2 regions of the Massilia sp. H6 genome follow, and region 2 is predicted to be linked to the other one. Evidence: predicted binding sites of a transcription regulator. Region 2 holds the regulator's gene; the other holds the start of a gene.
What was found. Region 2 encodes sigma-54, which starts transcription at its own class of promoters, with help from an activator protein. Its sites were predicted from a motif close to TGGCANGNAANCTGCTTT; they were not measured.
Positions count from the first base shown of each region.

Region 1: NRS07_RS14285 (PEP-CTERM sorting domain-containing protein) is a predicted target of sigma-54. The motif match lies at 4,411-4,428, and genes of this name have one in related genera.

Region 1 is NZ_CP103371.1:3,173,534-3,182,990, reverse strand. Features, by position in the region: gene NRS07_RS14305 (homoserine dehydrogenase) at 1-1,060, shown strand, start outside; gene NRS07_RS14300 (hypothetical protein) at 1,085-1,267, opposite strand; gene NRS07_RS14295 (MFS transporter) at 1,532-3,418, shown strand; tRNA gene NRS07_RS14290 (tRNA-Pro) at 3,569-3,645, shown strand; gene NRS07_RS14285 (PEP-CTERM sorting domain-containing protein) at 3,728-4,378, opposite strand; gene NRS07_RS14280 (HAD family hydrolase) at 4,556-5,125, opposite strand; gene NRS07_RS14275 (glycosyltransferase) at 5,235-6,638, opposite strand; gene NRS07_RS14270 (glycosyltransferase family 2 protein) at 6,664-7,659, opposite strand; gene NRS07_RS14265 (aldehyde dehydrogenase family protein) at 7,905-9,335, shown strand; gene NRS07_RS14260 (hypothetical protein) at 9,350-9,457, opposite strand, start outside.
Region 2 is NZ_CP103371.1:696,058-705,514, reverse strand. Features, by position in the region: gene NRS07_RS03140 (enoyl-CoA hydratase/isomerase family protein) at 1-402, opposite strand, end outside; gene hpf (ribosome hibernation-promoting factor, HPF/YfiA family) at 571-924, opposite strand; gene NRS07_RS03130 (RNA polymerase factor sigma-54) at 981-2,477, opposite strand; gene lptB (LPS export ABC transporter ATP-binding protein) at 2,480-3,253, opposite strand; gene lptA (lipopolysaccharide transport periplasmic protein LptA) at 3,250-3,810, opposite strand; gene lptC (LPS export ABC transporter periplasmic protein LptC) at 3,840-4,442, opposite strand; gene NRS07_RS03110 (HAD family hydrolase) at 4,461-5,003, opposite strand; gene NRS07_RS03105 (KpsF/GutQ family sugar-phosphate isomerase) at 5,003-6,025, opposite strand; gene NRS07_RS03100 (cation:proton antiporter) at 6,102-8,081, shown strand; gene NRS07_RS03095 (diguanylate cyclase) at 8,123-9,241, opposite strand; gene NRS07_RS03090 (MOSC domain-containing protein) at 9,350-9,457, opposite strand, start outside.

The sequences.
Region 1 (9,457 bases), 1.8 Mb from region 2:
AGCCATTGCCAATGGCAAGCATGTGGTCACCGCCAACAAGGCACTGCTGGCACTGCATGGCAACGAGATCTTCGCGGCGGCCCAGGAAAAGGGTGTGATGGTGGCCTTCGAGGCGGCTGTCGCCGGCGGCGTGCCAATTATCAAGGCCTTGCGCGAAGGCCTGAGCGCGAACCGCATCGAATCGGTGGCCGGCATCATCAATGGCACCACCAATTTTATCCTGTCGGAAATGCGCGACAAGGGACTGGATTTTGCTACCGTTCTGAAGCAGGCTCAAGAACTCGGCTATGCCGAAGCCGATCCGACCTTCGACATCGAAGGCGTGGACGCCGCGCACAAGCTGACCCTGATGTCCGCGATTGCCTTCGGCATTCCGGTGCAGTTCGACAAGGCGTATATCGAAGGCATCAGCCAGTTGCAGGCAGTCGATATCCGCTATGCCGAACAATTGGGCTACCGCATCAAATTGCTGGGTATTACGCGTCGTACCCGAACCGAAAGTGTCGACGGACAGGTTGGCGAGGGCATCGAGTTGCGCGTGCATCCGACCCTGATCCCGAGCGCGCGCCTGATTGCCAATGTCGAGGGCGCGATGAATGCGGTGCTGGTGCAGGCCGATGCAGTCGGCGCTTCGCTGTATTACGGCAAGGGTGCGGGAGCCGAACCGACCGCGTCGAGCGTCATTGCCGACCTGGTCGACGTGACCCGCCTGGCCACGGTCGATCCGTATTGCCGCGTGCCGCATCTTGCCTTCCAGCCGAACCAGATGACCGACGTCGCGATCGTGCCGATGGCCGAGATCACGACCAGCTACTACCTGCGCGTGTATGTGAAAGACCAGCTCGGCGTGATGGCCGACCTGACCCGGATCCTGGCCGACGGCGGCATCTCGATCGACGCCATGCTGCAAAAAGAGCCGGGCAACCAGGTCAACCTCGACATCATCATGCTGACCCACCAGACGCGCGAGAAAAATATCGACGCGGCGATTGCCAAGATCGAGGCCTTGCCGGCCGTGATCGGCAAGGTCACCCGCATCCGGCTCGAGTCGCTCAGTTAAACCGAGCGGCGCCCTAGCGTCGACTCAGTTCAGTGGCAGGTTCATGGGCGGCAGGCGGTACCCCGTCATCACCCCCTGGAAGGGCAAGGCGGAAGCTTCATCGTCGTCGATGAACGCGCAGGCCAGGGCCTGCATGTCGTGCTCGATGTGGTCGAACAGCGCGGTGGTCACGCTGGCGTAGCGAAGGAGGAAGTCGGTGGAAGTCATCCGCGGATTCTACCTGCGCTGCGCTGCAGCATCCGGGCGCGTACGCTCCGGCTTGAGACGCTTCAATTGCCGCCTCGATGCCCGCGCTGGGAGGGCGGCGTCGCTTGCAGACCGACGCAGTCCATGCCTATTGTCGCGCCCGTAGCGCCAGCCGCGACTTTGGGTGGTATCCGGGGCGCCATGTCTGACAGAATGCAACAAGCTCAGCCTGACTGTTGCGGTGTACTGTAGATTACGTCTTTCCGTGTTCAACGAACCCACCGCATGAGCCAATCGAGCCAGTTTTCCCTGCTGACGCAGCGCCGTTTCGGCCCCTTTTTCTGGACCCAGTTCCTGGGCGCCTTCAACGACAATCTGTTCAAGACCGCGCTGCTGGTCGTGCTGACCTATGACGCGCTGAGCTGGACCACGATCAGCCCCTCGCTGCTGAACAACCTGATCCCTGGCCTGTTCATCCTGCCCTTCGTGCTGTTTTCGGCAACCGCCGGGCAGATTGCCGACAAGTTCGACAAGGCGCGCCTGGCAAGGTTCGTCAAAGTGCTGGAAATCGTGATCATGCTCATCGCCGGTATCGGCTGGATGACCCAGACGCTGTGGCTGCTGATCGCGGCGGTGGCTGGCATGGGCCTGCACTCGACCCTGTTCGGGCCGGTGAAATATGCCTATCTGCCGCAGCAGTTGAAACCCGACGAGCTGGTCGGCGGCAATGGCGTTATCGAAATGGGCACCTTTGTCGGCATCTTGCTGGGCGAGGTCGCCGGCGCCCTGCTGGTGGCCTACAAGCCCTGGGGCATCGAACTGGTCGCGGGCGGCACGCTGTTTTTCGCCGTGCTCGGCCTGCTGGCGAGCTGGCGCATTCCGCCTTCTCCGGCTCCGGCGCCGGAGCTGAGGATCAGCCGCAACCCATTCGCGGAATCGGTTCGCAACCTGGCCTTCTCTAGGCAGAACCGCACTGTATTCTTGTCAATGCTGGGCAATTCCTGGTTCTGGTTCTATGGGGCGCTGTTGCTGTCGCAATTCCCGGTATATGCCAAGGATGTCCTGTATGGCGACCATAGCGTGTTCGTGCTGCTGCTGACGGTGTTTTCGCTCGGCATTGGCGCCGGCTCGCTGCTGTGCGAAAAGCTTTCTGGCCACAAAGTCGAGATTGGCCTGGTGCCTTTCGGCTCGATTGGCCTGTCGGTGTTCGGCATCGACCTGTATTTCGCCAGCCTGGGTGTGAGCAATGCCGTCACGGTCGACGCTTTTGCCCTGGTTGCCTTGCCTGGCATGTGGCGCATCCTGCTCGACCTGATGTTGATCGGCGTTTTCGGCGGCTTCTACATCGTGCCGCTGTTCGCGCTTATCCAGACCCGTTGCGACCCGAAACATATTTCTCGAACTATTGCAGGCATGAACATCCTGAATGCGCTCTTCATGGTGGCGGCGGCCGGCGTAGCCATCGCGCTGCTGAGCCAGGGCTTTACCATTCCCGAAATGTTCCTTGTCACGGCCTTGCTCAATGCCTGCGTGGCGGTTTATATCTTCTCGCTGGTGCCGGAATTCTTGATGCGCTTCCTGGCCTGGATGCTGATCCATACCGGCTACCGGGTGCGGACCGTCGATGCCCACCGCATCCCCGAGCAGGGCGCGGCGGTGCTGGTGTGCAACCACGTGTCCTATGTCGATGCCCTGGTGATCGGCGCCGCCAGCCCGCGCCCGATCCGCTTCGTGATGGACCACCGCATCTTCAAGACGCCTTTCCTCGGCTGGATCTTCCGCGCCGCCAAGGCGATCCCGATCGCGTCGAGCAAGGAAGACCCCTTCCTGATGGAGCGCGCCTTCATCGACATCGCCGAGGCCCTGCACGAGGGCGAGCTGGTTTGCATTTTCCCGGAAGGCAAGCTGACCGATACCGGCGAGATCAACGCATTTCGCGGCGGAATCGCCCGGATCGTGGAGCGCAGCAAGGTGCCGGTGATCCCGATGGCGCTACGCGGTCTGTGGGGCAGCGTGTTTACCCGCGATCCATCGAATCTGTTCGAACGCTCGTTCGCGCGCGGCATCCGCTCGAAGCTGGCGCTGGTGGTGGGCGAGCCGGTGGCGCCGCAGGCCGCCTCTCCCGAGCATTTGCAGGAGCAGGTACTGGCGCTGCGGGGGGATTGGAAGTAGGGCGGCTACGGCGGCTGGCGCGTGACGCCGCATGACCGCGTGGCCGCCACGGCAACTTGCGCAGCGCCTGCGCCAGCGCAAGCGGCCATTGCAAATCCATAACAAAAATTCGAGCATTCCCGAGGAGCTCTGATATAATTTCAAGCTAGTCGGGGCGTAGCGCAGCCTGGTAGCGTACGTGCATGGGGTGCACGGGGTCGGAGGTTCGAATCCTCTCGCCCCGACCAATAGAATGATTGAGTTCCAGTGTGAGCTGGCTAAGTGAACAGCCCCGGCATGATAGAAATCTATCGTGCCGGGGCTGTTTTTTTATGCCTGCTCGGTTACTGGGGAGCTCGATTTTTGCCGCGTGCGGCGCTGGCATGCGAGTAGGCCTCCGGCCAGTCCTATCAGAGCCAGGCTGGTGGGTTCCGGAACTGTCTGCATGCTGTCGTTGCGAATCAGGAACAGCCCAGTTGCCGCATCGGTCAGCCCCGACGGCTGAGGAGCGTTGGTGGCGAAAGTGCGCGCGCAAGTAAAATAGGCCGGGCAGTCAGGGCTGGGAACACTCGATTCTTCTCGGATCGTTGCCGAGACATGCCAACCGATACCCACACCGATCGCACCTTGATCACCATTGCTGAACCAGGTTCCTGCACTAAAGCCGTTCGGTGCGGTGCCGCCAAGTTCAAAGATGAAGCTGCTCGCGGGACGGTTGTTGACCCTCCAATCGCTATCTCCAACAGCAATTCCAAAACCGTCGAGCAAACTGCCGATCTCCTGGCTTGATGCGAGGCGATACTTGCTGTTCCACCCTCCTGCGCCGGCCATGAACGCATTCATGTTGATGCCGGCAGTCTCGGACAGCTTCAGCCAAGTGCGTGTACCATCGCTGTATTCGTCTGGCTGAATAAGGGACGCCTGGGCGCTGAGGTGACACGCTGCCAGAGCAAGGCTCAATACAAATTTGAGGCCGAACATACCAATCCTTAAAAAGTTGATGTAACCAACACTATGCAATTTTAGTGCCAGGGAAACACCCTTTTTAAATCAAGGACCTGCGGAAAGCGCTGTAAGACCGCGGCGGGAGCTGTAAGAATTTCCGACAGGATTTTTGGAGAGCCTGCTGTCTTCGGACGGAACATGCTGCTGGTCAGGCTAGCCTTGGCGCGCCGCACCATGGCTGGCAATCAGCACCGCCGCCGCATACAAATCCGGCGCCATTCGCGTTGGCACCCGTCGCGGTCCCAGCCGCCACTCGGTTTCGTTGCCATTGTCGATCAGCAGCGTTCGGCAGCCGGCGCGGTTGCCGGCTTCTACATCATGCAGGATGTCGCCCACCATCCAGGACGAGCGCAGGTCGATGCCGTGCTCGTGCGCCGCTTTCAGCAGCATGCCCGGCGAAGGCTTGCGGCAGGCGCAGACCATGGCGTAGTCTCCTACCGTGCCCAGGGGGTGATGCGGGCAGTAGTAGAAGCCATCCATTGTCAGGTGTTCGCGGGACAGCAAGTCGGCCAGCCGGTCGGCGACCGGGCCCATCGCGTCTTCGTCGAAACAGCCATGCGCGATGCCGGACTGGTTGGTCACGACGAAAAAGCGGTAGTCGAGCCTGGCCAGCAGCCGCAGGGCTGCGCCGGCGCCGCTCACCAGGCGGATGCGGCGCGGCTCGACGTTATAGGGCAGGTCGTCCACCAGGGTGCCGTCCTGGTCGAGAAAGACCGCCTTCATGGCGCGTACGCACATGGCGACCGGCGTGAACCGCCTGCCGGACCGGTGGCAGGGATCGGCCGGGCAAGGGTGAAGCAGGGGAGTCTTGTCTTCATTGCGCGGGGAATACTCAGGTTGGATGGGTGGCCAGGAGATTTTCTTGTACGACGTCGGCGTAAATGGCATGCAGTTGCGCCGCAAGCTGGTGCCAGGTGGCGTGCTCGCAAGCGCGGCGCCGGCCGGCTTCGCCCATGGCGCGCGCCAGTTCTGGATGGCGGTGCAGCCGCGCCAGGCGCTCGGCCAGCGCTTCGGGATCGCGCGAGGGAACCAAAAAGCCGGTCACCCCGTCGTCGATTGTGCTCTTGATGCCACCTACTTCGGACCCGACCACCGGGCGCGCGCAGGCCATGGCTTCGATCGGGGTGATGCCGAAAGGCTCGTACCAGGGCGTGCAGGCGAATACCTCGGCAGCGCTGTAGTAATCGCGCAGCGTGGCGCGCGGCCGCTGGCCGGTAAAGCGCACCTGGGCTGCGATCCCGAGCCCGGTCGCAAAATTGCGCAGCCGCGCCAGTTCCGGGCCAGTGTGGTCACTGGCGACGCCGGCTTCGCCTCCCACGACCAGCAGCTGGGCACCGATGCCATGACGGTGGCGCAGCATGGCGAGGCCATGGATGACGGTATCGACGCCCTTGCGCGGGGCGATGCGTCCGAGCTGGAGCACGATGAAACGGCCGGGCTCGAGACCAAGCCGGGCGCGGGCCTCGGGCATCGGCACCGGCCACAGTTCTGCAGGTGAAAAGCCGCGTGGAACAAGCTCGATGCGGGAGCCCGGCATGCCGCAGCCTTCGCCATGCAGTTGTCGCAGGTCGCTGCGCTCTTGCGGGGACTCGGCAATGATGCGGTCGGCTGCCCGCACGAGCTCGCCTTCGATACGGGCGCGGGCCAGGGCCAGGGCTTCGCCGGCGAGCCGGGCACGCTGTTGGGCCCGGCCCGGCGCATGCAAGGTAAGCACGAAGGGCAGGCCGAGCGCGTCTTTCAGGTGCCGGGCGACCATGCCTGCCATGAAGAAGTAGGCGTGTGCGATATCGTAGCGACCGGGCTGGCGCCGCACGAAGCGGGCGACGCAGCGCGAGAAAGCATCAGAGAAGGCATCAATTCGGTCCGGCCTCAAGTCGGCGCAAACAAGGCCCGGTGGGCCGGCTGGTATGCGGATGAGGCGAATGCCCTTGCCCAGCTGTGCCAGTTGGTGCGGCCCCGGGGTGACGCGGCGCGTGAAGATGTCGACTGCATGGCCGGCACGGGCCAGTTCATGGGCAAGCTGGACCAGGTGGATGCCTTGTTCGACAGCAGGAGCCGTGCATGGTGCGCTATCCGACGCGGTACCCGACGCGGTACCCGACGCGGTATCCGGCGCGGTACCCGACGCGGTACCCGACGCGGTATCCACTACGGCGCAATCGCCGATCAGGGCGATGCGCAGGCGCCGAATCGGCGTACGTGATGCCGCTATTGTCTCGATATCGCCGAGTCTCATGCTCGCCCCCGCGCCATGCCGGCTCTTAAGCGAAGCGGACGCGGTAGCGCACCGCGCCGGCCAGTCGCCAGAACACCGTCAACAGCGGCAGCAAGGCCGAGGTGACGACCATCTCGGCCACGTGCGAGGGCGTATGCGCTGCACCGCGCAGGCTGTGCGCGCAGCGCCGGGCGGTGAGCAGCAGCCAGGCACCGAATGCGAGCGCCGCCATGATATCCATGCCGAGCAGCGCGCTTACCAGGGCCAGCAACAGCACCCCGGCCACCACATAATTGTCCCAGGCCGGGCTCGGCTCTACCTTCTGGCGGTACAGGGCAGGGTGCTTCTTGTACAGCAGGGCGTCGAATTCTTCGTGGCGAACCCGCAGCAGGCTCTGGCCCCAAGGTGCCGGACCGACCGGGTGCAGCGCCAGCGCCACCGGAGCCTGGGCGATGGCGATGCCGTGCTCGAGCAGGCGAAAATACATGTCGGCGTCGCTGCCACGGATGTCGAAGCGCTCGTCGAAGCCGCCGAGGCGCTCGAGTACCGGCTTGCGCAAGAAGCAGCTGGCGCTGGTGAAATCGGCCGCTTCAAGCGCGTGCGCGCCGGGCTGCGCATCGGCCGGGTGGGGCGCTATCAGCGTCTGGACCCGTCCGCAGACGACCTCGGTGCGGTCGTCGCAGGCGGCCAGGCCGGCGGCCAGCCAGCCGGGCTCGGGCACGACGTCGTCGCGCGTGAAGGCGACGATGGGCGCGCGCGCCACCCGCCAGCCGCGGTTGAGCGCAGCAGGCGGACCACCCGGCCCGGGATTGGCCACATACGACAGCCGTGGCCCACGGTCCAGCGTACGGGTGCGCCAGCCGGCGACCAGGTGCAGAGTGTTGTGGTTGGGCTCGTCGTCGACCACGATGATGTCGTAGCGGCGCGGATGGAACTGCTGGCGCACCAGCGCATCGAGGCAGCGGTCGAGCAGGTCGATGCGGCCACAGGCATGCACCACTACCGAGACCGCAATTTTAGCGTCATCTTTTATTGCAGACATGATGGATCTCCACTGCAGGGGCCAATGCCGTCGCGATGTGCGCAAGGCAGGGCGTGTTGTGTGAAGTTGGAGTCGGGCGGCGACGGCCGGGTTCCCTTCGGCGGCAGCGCCTTGGAGCTGCATCAAGGCCCTGTTCGGTTGCGGACGCAAGCAGGTCGCGGCGGACTGGCGGCGAACCTGCGACCGTCCCGGTTTGCTACACTGGCGGTTTGTGATGTTCTTGATAACGGGATAACGGGACCGACATGAAACAACTGTATATCGCCGGCCGCTGGGTCGATGGCGCCGCCATGACCACCACGCGCAGCCCTTCCGACCGCAGTGACGTCGTGGGCGAGTACGCCAGTGCCGGGGCCGAGCAGGCCGCGCTGGCCGTTGCCGCGGCACATGACGCGGCGCCAGGCTGGGCCTTGTCGGGGGTGCAAAGTCGCGCGGACGCGCTCGACGCAATCGGCAGCGAGCTGCTGGCCCGCAAGGGCGAGCTGGGCGCACTGCTGGCGCGCGAAGAGGGCAAGACGCTACCCGAAGCCATCGGTGAAGTCGGGCGCGCCGGGGCGATCTTCAAGTTCTATGCGCAAGAGGCCTTGCGGGTGCGCGGCGACCGGCTGGCCTCGGTGCGACCCGGGGTCGAGGTCGATGTCTCGCGCGAGCCGGTCGGCGTGGTCGGCATCATCGCCCCCTGGAACTTCCCAATCGCAATTCCAGCCTGGAAGATCGCGCCAGCGCTTGCCTATGGCAACACAGTCGTGTTCAAGCCGGCCGAACTGGTACCTGGCAGCGCCTGGGCGCTGGCCGAGATCATCAGCCGTGCCGGCCTGCCGCCGGGTGTGTTCAACCTGGCAATGGGGCCGGGCAGGGTGGTGGGCGAAGCCATGCTGAACGACACGCGCGTGAACGCCATCAGCTTCACCGGCTCGACTGCCACCGGAGAACGCGTGCTGCTCGCCTGCGCCCGGCGCCGCGCCCGCGTGCAGCTCGAAATGGGAGGCAAGAACCCGCTGGTGGTGCTGGCCGATGCCGACCTCGATCTTGCAGTGGAGGTGGCGATCCAGGGCTCATTCTTTTCCACTGGCCAGCGCTGCACGGCGTCGTCGCGCCTGATTGTCGACGAAGCCATCTATGGCCGCTTCATAGAAGCCATGGCAGCGCGCATGGCGGCGCTGAAGGTCGGCCACGCCCTGGGGGCGGGCATTGACATCGGCCCGGTAGTTGACACCTCGCAGCTCGAGCAAGACCTGTCGTACATCGCGATGGCAAAAGAAGAAGGCGCGCGCCTGGTGTGTGGCGGCGAGCGCCTGCAACGCGAAACCGACGGCTATTTTCTTAGCCCGGCGCTGTTCGCGGATTGCGATCCGGGCATGCGCCATGCGCGCGAAGAAATTTTCGGTCCGGTCGCCTCGGTGATTCCGGCCAAGGGCTACGAACATGCGCTGGCGCTGGCCAACGATACCGAGTTTGGCCTGACCGCCGGCATCTGCACCGCCTCGCTCAAGCACGCCAGCCATTTCAGGCGCCATGCGAAAGCCGGCATGGTGATGGTCAACCTGCCGACCGCGGGCGTGGACTACCACGTGCCGTTTGGCGGCACCAAGGCATCAAGCTACGGCCCACGCGAGCAGGGCAGTCATGCTGTGGAGTTCTTTACCACGGTAAAGACGAGTTATACAGCGCCGTAGAGACCAGGCGCTGTTCAGTAACTCCGGGAAAACCCCGTATCGTCATCCATCTTGCGGTCACCCGCCAGCTGGTTCGCACCCGCGGGACTTTTCGGCAAGCCGCCAGCAAGGTCGTTCGACTG
Region 2 (9,457 bases):
GGTAACGATGCGCAGGCCGCAGCCAGGGCCGCCTTGCGCAATGCCCATGCCGCCGCCCATCACCACGCCGTCCATCAGCGCGATATACGGCTTTGGATAGAAATGAATCAGGTGGTTGAGCGCATATTCTTCGGTAAAGAAGTCTTCCAGCAATGCGCTGCCGCCAGTCGGACCCACCTGGCCCATCTCATAGAAGAAGCGAATATCACCGCCTGCGCACAAGGCTTTCTCGCTGCTGCTGGTGATGACCACCGCATCGATGGCGGAATCGGTCTGCCAATCGCGCAGCGCCGCAGTCAAGGCGCGCACCATGTCGAGCGACAGGGAATTGAGGGCTTTCGGGCGATCCAGCGTGATGATGCCGGTGCGGTTGGCGACGCGGGTCAGGACAGTGTCGGTCATGAGTTGCTCTGTGATCGAAAAGACATGCATTCTACCGAACCGCGGTGCTAAACCAAAAGCCTTATCGCGTCATCGGAAAGTAGACCGGGCGGCGCAGTCGGCCGGCCAGGCCGAATGCAAAAAGGGCGCCCCCTCGGACGCCCTCGCTTGGATGGCTGCCTGCCGTGCCTAGGCGGCGGCGGCTTCGCCGATGTCCGGGATGCGCTTGTGCGCGATGTGATGATGATCCTGCAGCATCGATTTATGCTTGAGCACCTGGCGGTCCAGCCGGTCCACCAGCATGTCGATCGCCGCATACATGTCTTGCGCGGCACTGGCCACATGCAGGATTTTTCCCGAGACCTGCAGGTTGATCTCGGCTTTTTGCCGTTTTTCTTTTTCGGTGAGATTGTCGATGGCGAGGAACACGTGCGTGTCGATCACGTGATCGAAATGGCGGGTAATGCGCTCGAGCTTATTGTGAACGTATTCACGAATTGCGGGAGTCACTTCAAGATGGTGGCCACTGATTGTGAGGTTCATACACACTCCTTTGAGATGTTACGCTGCCCTGGCAATGAGCTGGCAAGGACAGTGCGTTACAAGGATTTGCGGAGGCTGACAGGTGGGATCTTGAGGGCTTCGCGGTATTTGGCAACCGTTCGGCGCGCAACGACCATACCTTGTTCCCCCAGCATTTCCGCGATCTTGCTATCGGATAAAGGGCTCTTAGGGTCTTCAGCTCCTGTCAGTTGCGCAATGAGCGCGCGGATCGCCGTGGAAGAGGCTTCTCCCCCCGCTTCGGTGGCGACATGGCTTCCGAAGAAGTATTTCAGCTCGAACATGCCGTGGGGGGTCAGCATGTATTTCTGCGTGGTTACACGGGAAATAGTGCTCTCGTGTAGGCCTAGTGTATCAGCAATCTCGCGCAGCACAAGAGGGCGCATGGCAACTGCGCCATGGCTGAAAAAGTTGCGCTGACGCTCTACAATCGCCTCGGCCACACGCAAGATGGTATCGAAACGCTGGCGCATATTCTTGATCAGCCATTTGGCTTCCTGCAGCTGCGCGCCCATCTGGCTTTCGCTTTTTCCCTGCTTGAGCAGGTTCGCATACAGGGTATTGACGCGCAGGCGCGGCATCACGTCCCGATTGAGCATCACCGACCAGCCATCCTTGGCGCGGCGCACCACCACGTCCGGCACCACGTAGTCGGATGCGTTGGTTCCAAAGGCCGCACCCGGATGCGGATTGCACTGGCGAACCACGGCCTGCACCTCGCGCAGGTCTTCGTCGTCGCAGGCCAACGCCTTTTTGAGCTTGGTGTATTCGCGCTGCGCGAACCAGCTCAGGTAGCCTTCGACGATCTTCAGCGCCAGGCGCCGCGTTACCAGCGGCACGCCCGGCATGCGGCGGATCTGCAGCGCCAGGCATTCGGCCGCGCTGCGCGCGCCAACCCCGGCCGGGTCGAGGCTCTGCACCAGCGCCAGCGCGCAGCGCAATTCGTCCATCTCGATGTCGAGTTCACCCGGCAGGCGCGCGTGGATGTCGTCCAGCGGTTCTTCGAGGTAGCCATTGTCGTCGAGCGCGTCGATCACGAGTTCGGCCAGCGCGCGGTCGCGCATGCTGCAGCCGGTGGTGCGCACCTGCTCGGCCAGGTGCTCGCGCAGCGACACGCCGCTGGCCTCGAGCTGCGGGCGGCCGTCTTCGTCGTCGCCGCTGCGGGCGCCGCCGCCCTCGCCGCCCCAGTCGCCATCGGGCTCGCCGCGATCGCGGTCGGCGCCATCATCGCTCGCATCGGCGCCTTCGCCTTCGGCCTTGGACGCCTCGGCGCCGGCTTCCTGTCCCGGCTGCGCGGGCGCTTCGCCATTGGCCGGCGCGCTCGCAGCTGCATTGTTAATGGCGCCATCGGCCAGCAGCCGCACCGAATGGTCGAGCGGATCGTCGAGCCTTTCGAGCAGCGGGTTATCGGTCAGTATCTGCTCGAGTTCCTGGTGCAGTTCGAGCGTGGACAACTGCAGCAGCCGGATCGACTGTTGCAGCTGCGGCGTGAGCGCCAGGTGCTGCGACGTGCGTAGTTGCAGGGACTGTTTCATCGTCACATGCGGAAGTGTTCACCAAGATAAACGCGGCGCACGTTTTCGTTGGCGATGATGTCGTCGGGGCGGCCCGAGGCCAGCACCGCCCCCTGGTTGATGATGTAGGCGCGATCGCAGATGCCGAGCGTCTCGCGCACGTTGTGATCGGTAATCAAAACGCCGATGTTGCGCTCTTTCAGGAAGCGCACGATGCGCTGGATCTCGATCACTGCGATCGGATCGACGCCGGCGAACGGCTCATCGAGCAGCACGAAGCGCGGGTTGGTGGCGAGCGCGCGCGCGATCTCGACGCGCCGGCGCTCGCCGCCCGACAGCGACAGCGCCGGATTCTCGCGCAGCTTCTCGATCTGTAGCTCGGCCAGCAGCGTGTCGAGGCGCTCGTTGATCTCGTCCTTGGACAAGGCCTTGCCTTCGCTGGTGCGCTGCAGTTCCAGCACGGCGCGGATATTGTCTTCCACTGTCAGCTTGCGAAACACCGAGGCTTCCTGCGGCAGATAAGACAGGCCAAGCACCGCGCGGCGGTGGATCGGCAGGCTTGAAATGTCGGTGCCGTTGATATCGATCGAGCCGGCGTCCGACGGCACCAGGCCCACGATCATGTAGAACGAGGTGGTCTTGCCGGCGCCGTTGGGGCCGAGCAAGCCGACCACTTCGCCGCATTCGACCTGCAGCGAGACGTCGCTGACCACCAAACGCTTGCCGTAGCTCTTTTGCAGGCCCTTGACGATCAGGGTGCTGCAGCCTTCGCGCGTCGTACCCGGAACTGCCGTCATTGCTTGGCGCCTTCCTGGGCGGCCGGGGCGGGCCGGCGCGGCGCGATGATCAGGGTGCCGCGCCCGCCGCCGACCTTGCTCTGGCCGCTGGCGTCGTTGCGCACCTGCGCCACTTCGTTGCGGTTGTCGTAGGAGATGTACGGCCCCTTGATTTCGTTGGTCATGCGACCGTTTTCGAGCTCGCGCACCTCGGCGGTGGAAAACAGCTTCACCAGTTCGACCCGCTCGTCGTATTCGATGCGCTGGGCCTGGCCCTCGACCCACAGGTCGGGACCGCCATCACGCTTCTGGCGGAAGGTGGCGAGCTTGCCCGGCGCCGCGGTGAGCGTGACGTTCATGTAGCCTTCTGGCGTCTCCTTCACCAGCGCGCGGTCGGACTTGAGCACCAGCGTGCCGCGGGTGAGCACGACGTTGCCGGTCAGGATGCGGGTCTGCGTGACCTCGTCGACGTCCAGGGTGTCGAAGTTGATCACGGCCTGCTTGAGCGAATCGGCCTTCTCGGCAAAGGCGCTGAGCGAAGCCAGGCCAAGGAAGGCGGCGGCAAATAATTTTTTCATGATTGCTTGTCCTGTAGTGACTCAACGCCTCAGTCGGGGCGCGCGCGTGGCGGATAGACGATCTGGCCGCGGCCGGCCAACTGCAGCGTCTGGGTAGCATTGTTGGCGACCATGCCGGTGCCGCTGATCGTGGCGGCGCCGAGCTGCATCTCGATGGCCTTGTCGGTCTTCATGATTTCTTCGTCCGGCAGCACGGTCAGCGCCTGCGTGCGCACATGCAGCGCTTCGCTGGCCGGCGTGGCCGGGCGCTGGATATCGACATTGCCGAGCAGGTCGACGCGGTGTTCCTGGTGGTAGATACGGCCGCGGTTGGCCACCACGGTGGTGCGCGGGCGGCCGGGCGTCAAGCCCTGCACCACCGGCTGCTCGACCTCGGAGACGTCTCCTTCTTGCTGATGCGCCAGGCGCTTGCCCGACACCACGTAGCTTGGCTGGCCCTGCTCGGTCATGCGCACGAACGAGAAGTTCTCGACGATGTAATCGGGCTCGTTCATGGACCCGCCCAGGCGGGTGTCGGAATCGTCGCGCTCCATCACCTGCAGCAGCCAGAAGCTGCCAAAGGCGAGGAACACGCCGATGATCATGTTACCCAGCAGCCTCCAGCGGTGGGCGGTGCGCTTGTAGTTGACCATGGCTAGCTGCGCGAACGCCTATGCAAGATATGGCGCGAGCGCCTGTTCGTAAGTACCCTGGGCACGCATGACCAGGTCGCATACCTCGCGCACGGCGCCGCGTCCGCCCGCGTTCTTGGTGACGTAATGCGCGCGGTGCTGCACGTCCGGGTGGCCCGACGGCACCGCCACCGCGAAGCCCACCTTGGTCAGCAGCGGCAGGTCGATTACGTCGTCGCCGATATAGCCGCATTGCTCTGCGCTGACCCCGGTGGCCTCGAGCAGCTTGGCAAAGCCGATGCGCTTGTCGTGGATGCCCTGGTAGACGTGGGCGATGCCAAGGTCGCTGGCCCGCTTGACCACCACCGGCGACAGGCGCGCGCTGATGATCGCGGTCTGCACGCCGGACTTGCCGAGCAGCTGGATGCCGAGGCCGTCGAGTACATTGAAGGTCTTGGTGACTTCGCCGTCCGGACCGTAGGTAAGGCTGCCGTCGGTGAGCACGCCGTCGACATCGAAAATCATGACCTTGACACGCGCGGCGCGCTGCACATGGTCGAGCGGGGTCGGTTGAGCGTTCATTAGATCACCTTGGCGCGGGTCAGGTCGTGGATATGGAGCGCGCCCACCAGGCGTCCGTCGGCATCGACCACCAGCATCTGGTTGATGCGAAATTCTTCCATCACGGCCACGGCATCGACCGCGAGCTGCTCCGGATGGACGGTCCGCGGCCCGGCATGCATCACGTCGCGGATCAGGATATTCGAAAAGTCGTGCAGGCGTTCGATCAGGCGGCGCAAGTCGCCATCGGTGAACACCCCGACCGGACGACCTTCGGCGTCGACCACGGCGGTCATGCCCATGCCCTTCTGGGACACTTCGAGCAGCGCTGTGGCCAGCGGCGTGTCAGGGGCCACCGCGGGAATGGCCTCGCCACTACGCATGACGTCGCGCACATGGGTCAGCAGGCGCCGGCCAAGGGCGCCGCCCGGGTGCGACATGGCGAAATCTTCTTCGCGAAAGCCGCGCGCGTCGAGCAGCGACACGGCCAGCGCGTCGCCCATCGCCAGCGTGACGGTGGTGCTGGTAGTCGGCGCCAGGTTGAGGGTGCAGGCTTCTTTGGCCACCGAGATATCGAGGTGGATCTCGGACAGCCTGGCCAGGCGCGAAGCCGGCTTGCCGGTCATGGAAATGACCTGGCTGCCCATTCTTTTGACAGCTGGCAAAATTTCCAGCAGCTCGGACGATTCGCCCGAGTTCGAGATGGCGATGAACACATCCTGCGCGGTGACCATGCCCAGGTCGCCGTGCGCGGCCTCGCCCGGGTGCACGAACATGGCCGGGGTGCCGGTCGAGGCCAGCGTGGCGGCGATCTTGCGGCCGATGTGGCCCGATTTGCCCATGCCCGACACCACCACGCGGCCGGTGCAGCCGTACAGCAGCTGTACCGCGCGCACGAAATGGTCGTCGTCGCCCAGGCGTGCATGCAGCGCGCGGATCGCATCCGCTTCGATGGCAAGGGTCTCGCGGCCAAGCTCCAGCATGCGGCGGGCCTGGTCGGTGTCGAAACTTTTCAGCATTGTTTTTTCATCGGTTACACTCATCATCGCAGTATAAACGAATTGGGTAAGCAAAAAACTTGCCAGTCGTAACAAACTAAGACAATGACCCCTGGGGACGATGCATTCCGGACTTGAACTGACCCTGCTCCTGCTGGGCTGCGCCGTACTCGGCGTAGTCGCTTTCCGGATGCTGCACCTGCCGCCGATGCTCGGCTACCTGGCCGTCGGCGTGATCATCGGCCCCCACGCGCTGGCGCTGGCCGAGGACAGTCCGGCCACCCGTACGCTGGCCGAATTCGGCGTGGTTTTCCTGATGTTTTCGATCGGGCTCGAGTTCTCGCTGGCCCAGCTCAAGTCGATGCGGCGCATCGTATTCGGGCTCGGCCTGGCGCAGGTGGTGGTGACCATCGCCGTGGCCATGGGCTGCGCCCTGTTCATCTCTTACTGGGCGCCCGATCTGCACGTGAGCTGGCAGGCGGCGTTCGCGCTGGGCGGCGCGCTGGCCATGTCGTCGACCGCGATCGTGGTCAAGATGCTGACCGAGCGGCTCGAGCTCGAGAGCGAACATGGCCGCCGCATCATCGGCATCTTGCTGTTCCAGGACCTGGCCGTGGTGCCGCTCCTGATCATGATCCCGTCGCTGGCGCGCCCGCCCGAAGAACTGGTGGTAACGCTCGGCTGGGCCGCCGTCAAGGCCGCCTTCGTGCTGGCCCTGCTCCTGATCTTTGGCCAGAAGCTGATGCGCAACTGGTTCACCATCGTCGCCAAGCGCCGCTCGCAAGAGCTGTTCATGCTCAACCTGCTGCTGGTGACGCTCGGCCTGGCCTGGGTTACCGAGCAGGCCGGCCTGTCGCTGGCGCTGGGCGCGTTTGTCGCCGGCATGCTGATCTCTGAAACCCAGTACAAGCACCAGGTGGAAGAAGACATCAAGCCCTTCCGCGATGTGCTGCTCGGGCTGTTCTTTATTACGGTGGGCATGCTGCTCAATGTCAGGCTGGTGCTGGAGCACTGGTGGCTGGTACTGGCGTTGCTGGTGTTCCCGGTACTGCTCAAGTTCGCGATCATCGCCTTGCTGGCCAAGGCCTTTGGCTCGCGCGACGGCGTATCGATGCGCACCGGCCTGGCGCTGGCCCAGGCCGGCGAATTCGGCTTTGTGCTGCTGAACCTGGCCTCGGGCTCGAAGCTGATCGATCCCTTCCTGATCCAGCTGGTGCTGGCCTCGATGGTGCTATCGATGCTGCTGGCGCCCTTCGTGATCCAGAACATGGACAAGCTGGTGCTGAAGGTGGCTGTCAACGAATGGATGGCCCAATCGCTGCAGCTGACCCAGCTCGCGAGCCGCACCATGAAAACCCACAAGCATGTGATCATCCTCGGCTTTGGCCGCAGCGGCCAGAGCCTGGCAACCATGCTCAGCGAAGAAAAGCTGCCCTGGTATGCGCTCGACCTGGACCCCGAACGGGTACAAGAAGCGCAGGCTGCCGGCGCCAACGTGTCCTACGGCGACGCCGCGCGCCGCGAAGCCCTGATCGCGGCCGGCATCAACCGCGCCAGTGCGCTGGTGATCACCTCCGCCAATACTCCCCTGGCGCTGAAGGTGCTGCACCTGGTGCACGAGCTGGCGCCGAACCTGCCGGTGATCGTGCGTGCCCATGACGACAGCGATCTCGATATCCTGAAAAAGGCCGGCGCCACCGAAGTGGTGCCGGAGGCGCTCGAGAGCAGCCTGATGCTCGCCTCGCATGCGCTGGTGGTAATGGGCGTGCCGCTGCGCCGCGTGGTGCACCGCGTGCAGAACGCGCGCGACGAACGCTATGCCTCGTTGCGTGGCTACTTCCATGGTGCCGGAGACGTCTCGGACGATCCCGAACACACTTATGTGCGCCTGCATTCGGTGACCCTGCGCAGCGAAGCGGCCGCGGTCGGCAAGCGCATCGCCGAGATGGCGCTGGAAGAAGTCGGCGCCGAAGTCACGACGCTGCGTCGCAATGGCCAGAGCCTGGGCTGGACGCCGCAGACGCTGCTGCTGGTAGGCGATGTGCTGGTACTGCGTGGAGCGGGAGAAGCGGTAAACCGGGCGGAAAGCCGTTTGCTGTAGAAATCCGGTAGCCCATAGGCTGGGCCGGTTTTGTGCGCAGCCTAGGAGATCGTGACGACTCTGTTGCGCCCATCGGCTTTGGCGCGATACAAGGCTGTATCGGCCTGTGCCACCAGTTCTTGCGCCACGCCCTCGATGGCGTGGTCGCGCTCGAAATCATCGAGCGTGGCCACGCCGATCGACACCGTTACCGTTACATGCTCGCCGCTCGACAGTTGCATCGGCGTGGCGGCAACGCTGGCGCGAATCCGCTGCGCCACCACGCTGGCGCTGTCCAGGTTCGCATCGATCAGCAGCACCACGAACTCTTCGCCGCCGAAGCGCCCGAGCGCATCCGAAATGCGCAGCTCGGCCTTGATGCGCGCCGCCACCTCGCGCAGCACGTCGTCGCCGCCGCCATGCCCGACCGAGTCGTTCACTTTCTTGAAGTGATCGATATCGATGTACATGCACGAGATGCGGTAACTCTGGCGGCGCGCGCGCGCGATCTCTTCCACCAGGCGGCGGTCGATGTAGCGCCGGTTGTAGACCCCGGTGAGCGCATCGGTCAGCCCGATGAACTTGAGCATTTCGTTACTGATGACGTTCTCGAGGCAGATCGCGATGATCGACCCCATGTGCTCGAGAAAATCGGTGCCCAGCGCCGGCGTGAAGCGGCCCGCATCGGCGCTGCCCAGGTTCAGGCTGCCGATCAGGCGTGCATTGCGCAGCAGCGGCACCAGCGCCACGGTCTGCAGCCCGGCTGGCGGGTGCGGAAACATCGCGCAGTGCTGCGACGGCGCATAAGGCCCGAGCAGCGGGCGCGGCGGACATCCCTCGACATGGTCGAAACCGAGTTCGCTGGCATGCTCGCAGAAACTCAGGTCGGGCAGCTGCTCATAGTCGACGCCCAGCTTGTGCATGACGGTATAGATGTCGGCGTCGGGATCGACCAGCGACAGCGTTACCGTATCGAGTTCGGAGATGACCGGCAGCGTGCGGAAAATCGTCGTCACCAGTTCCTGGAACGACCCGGCGCCAACGATCTGCAGGTCGAAAGCCTGGTGACGCGTCATGATCGAATGGTTGCGTTCGGCTTGCTCGAGCAGGTACGTCATGCGGGAACGCAGGGTCTCGTTCTCCAACATCAGTTCTCGCGTTAGCGTATCTGGCTCGTGCATCGAAAATTCCTTTCAGCAATACCCGTAACATTACGCCATCTGACCGGCCTTGAAAACGAAAACCGCCCGAAGATGGGCGATTTTGCGACACAAAATTTTTACGCCCGGTCAAAACCTCAGCGTGGTTTCCAGCTCCTGGCCGACGCGCAGGCGCCGCCCCGCGCCCTGGGCGACGATGCAATTCATGCCCATGCAGACCGCGCCATCCATGCGCGG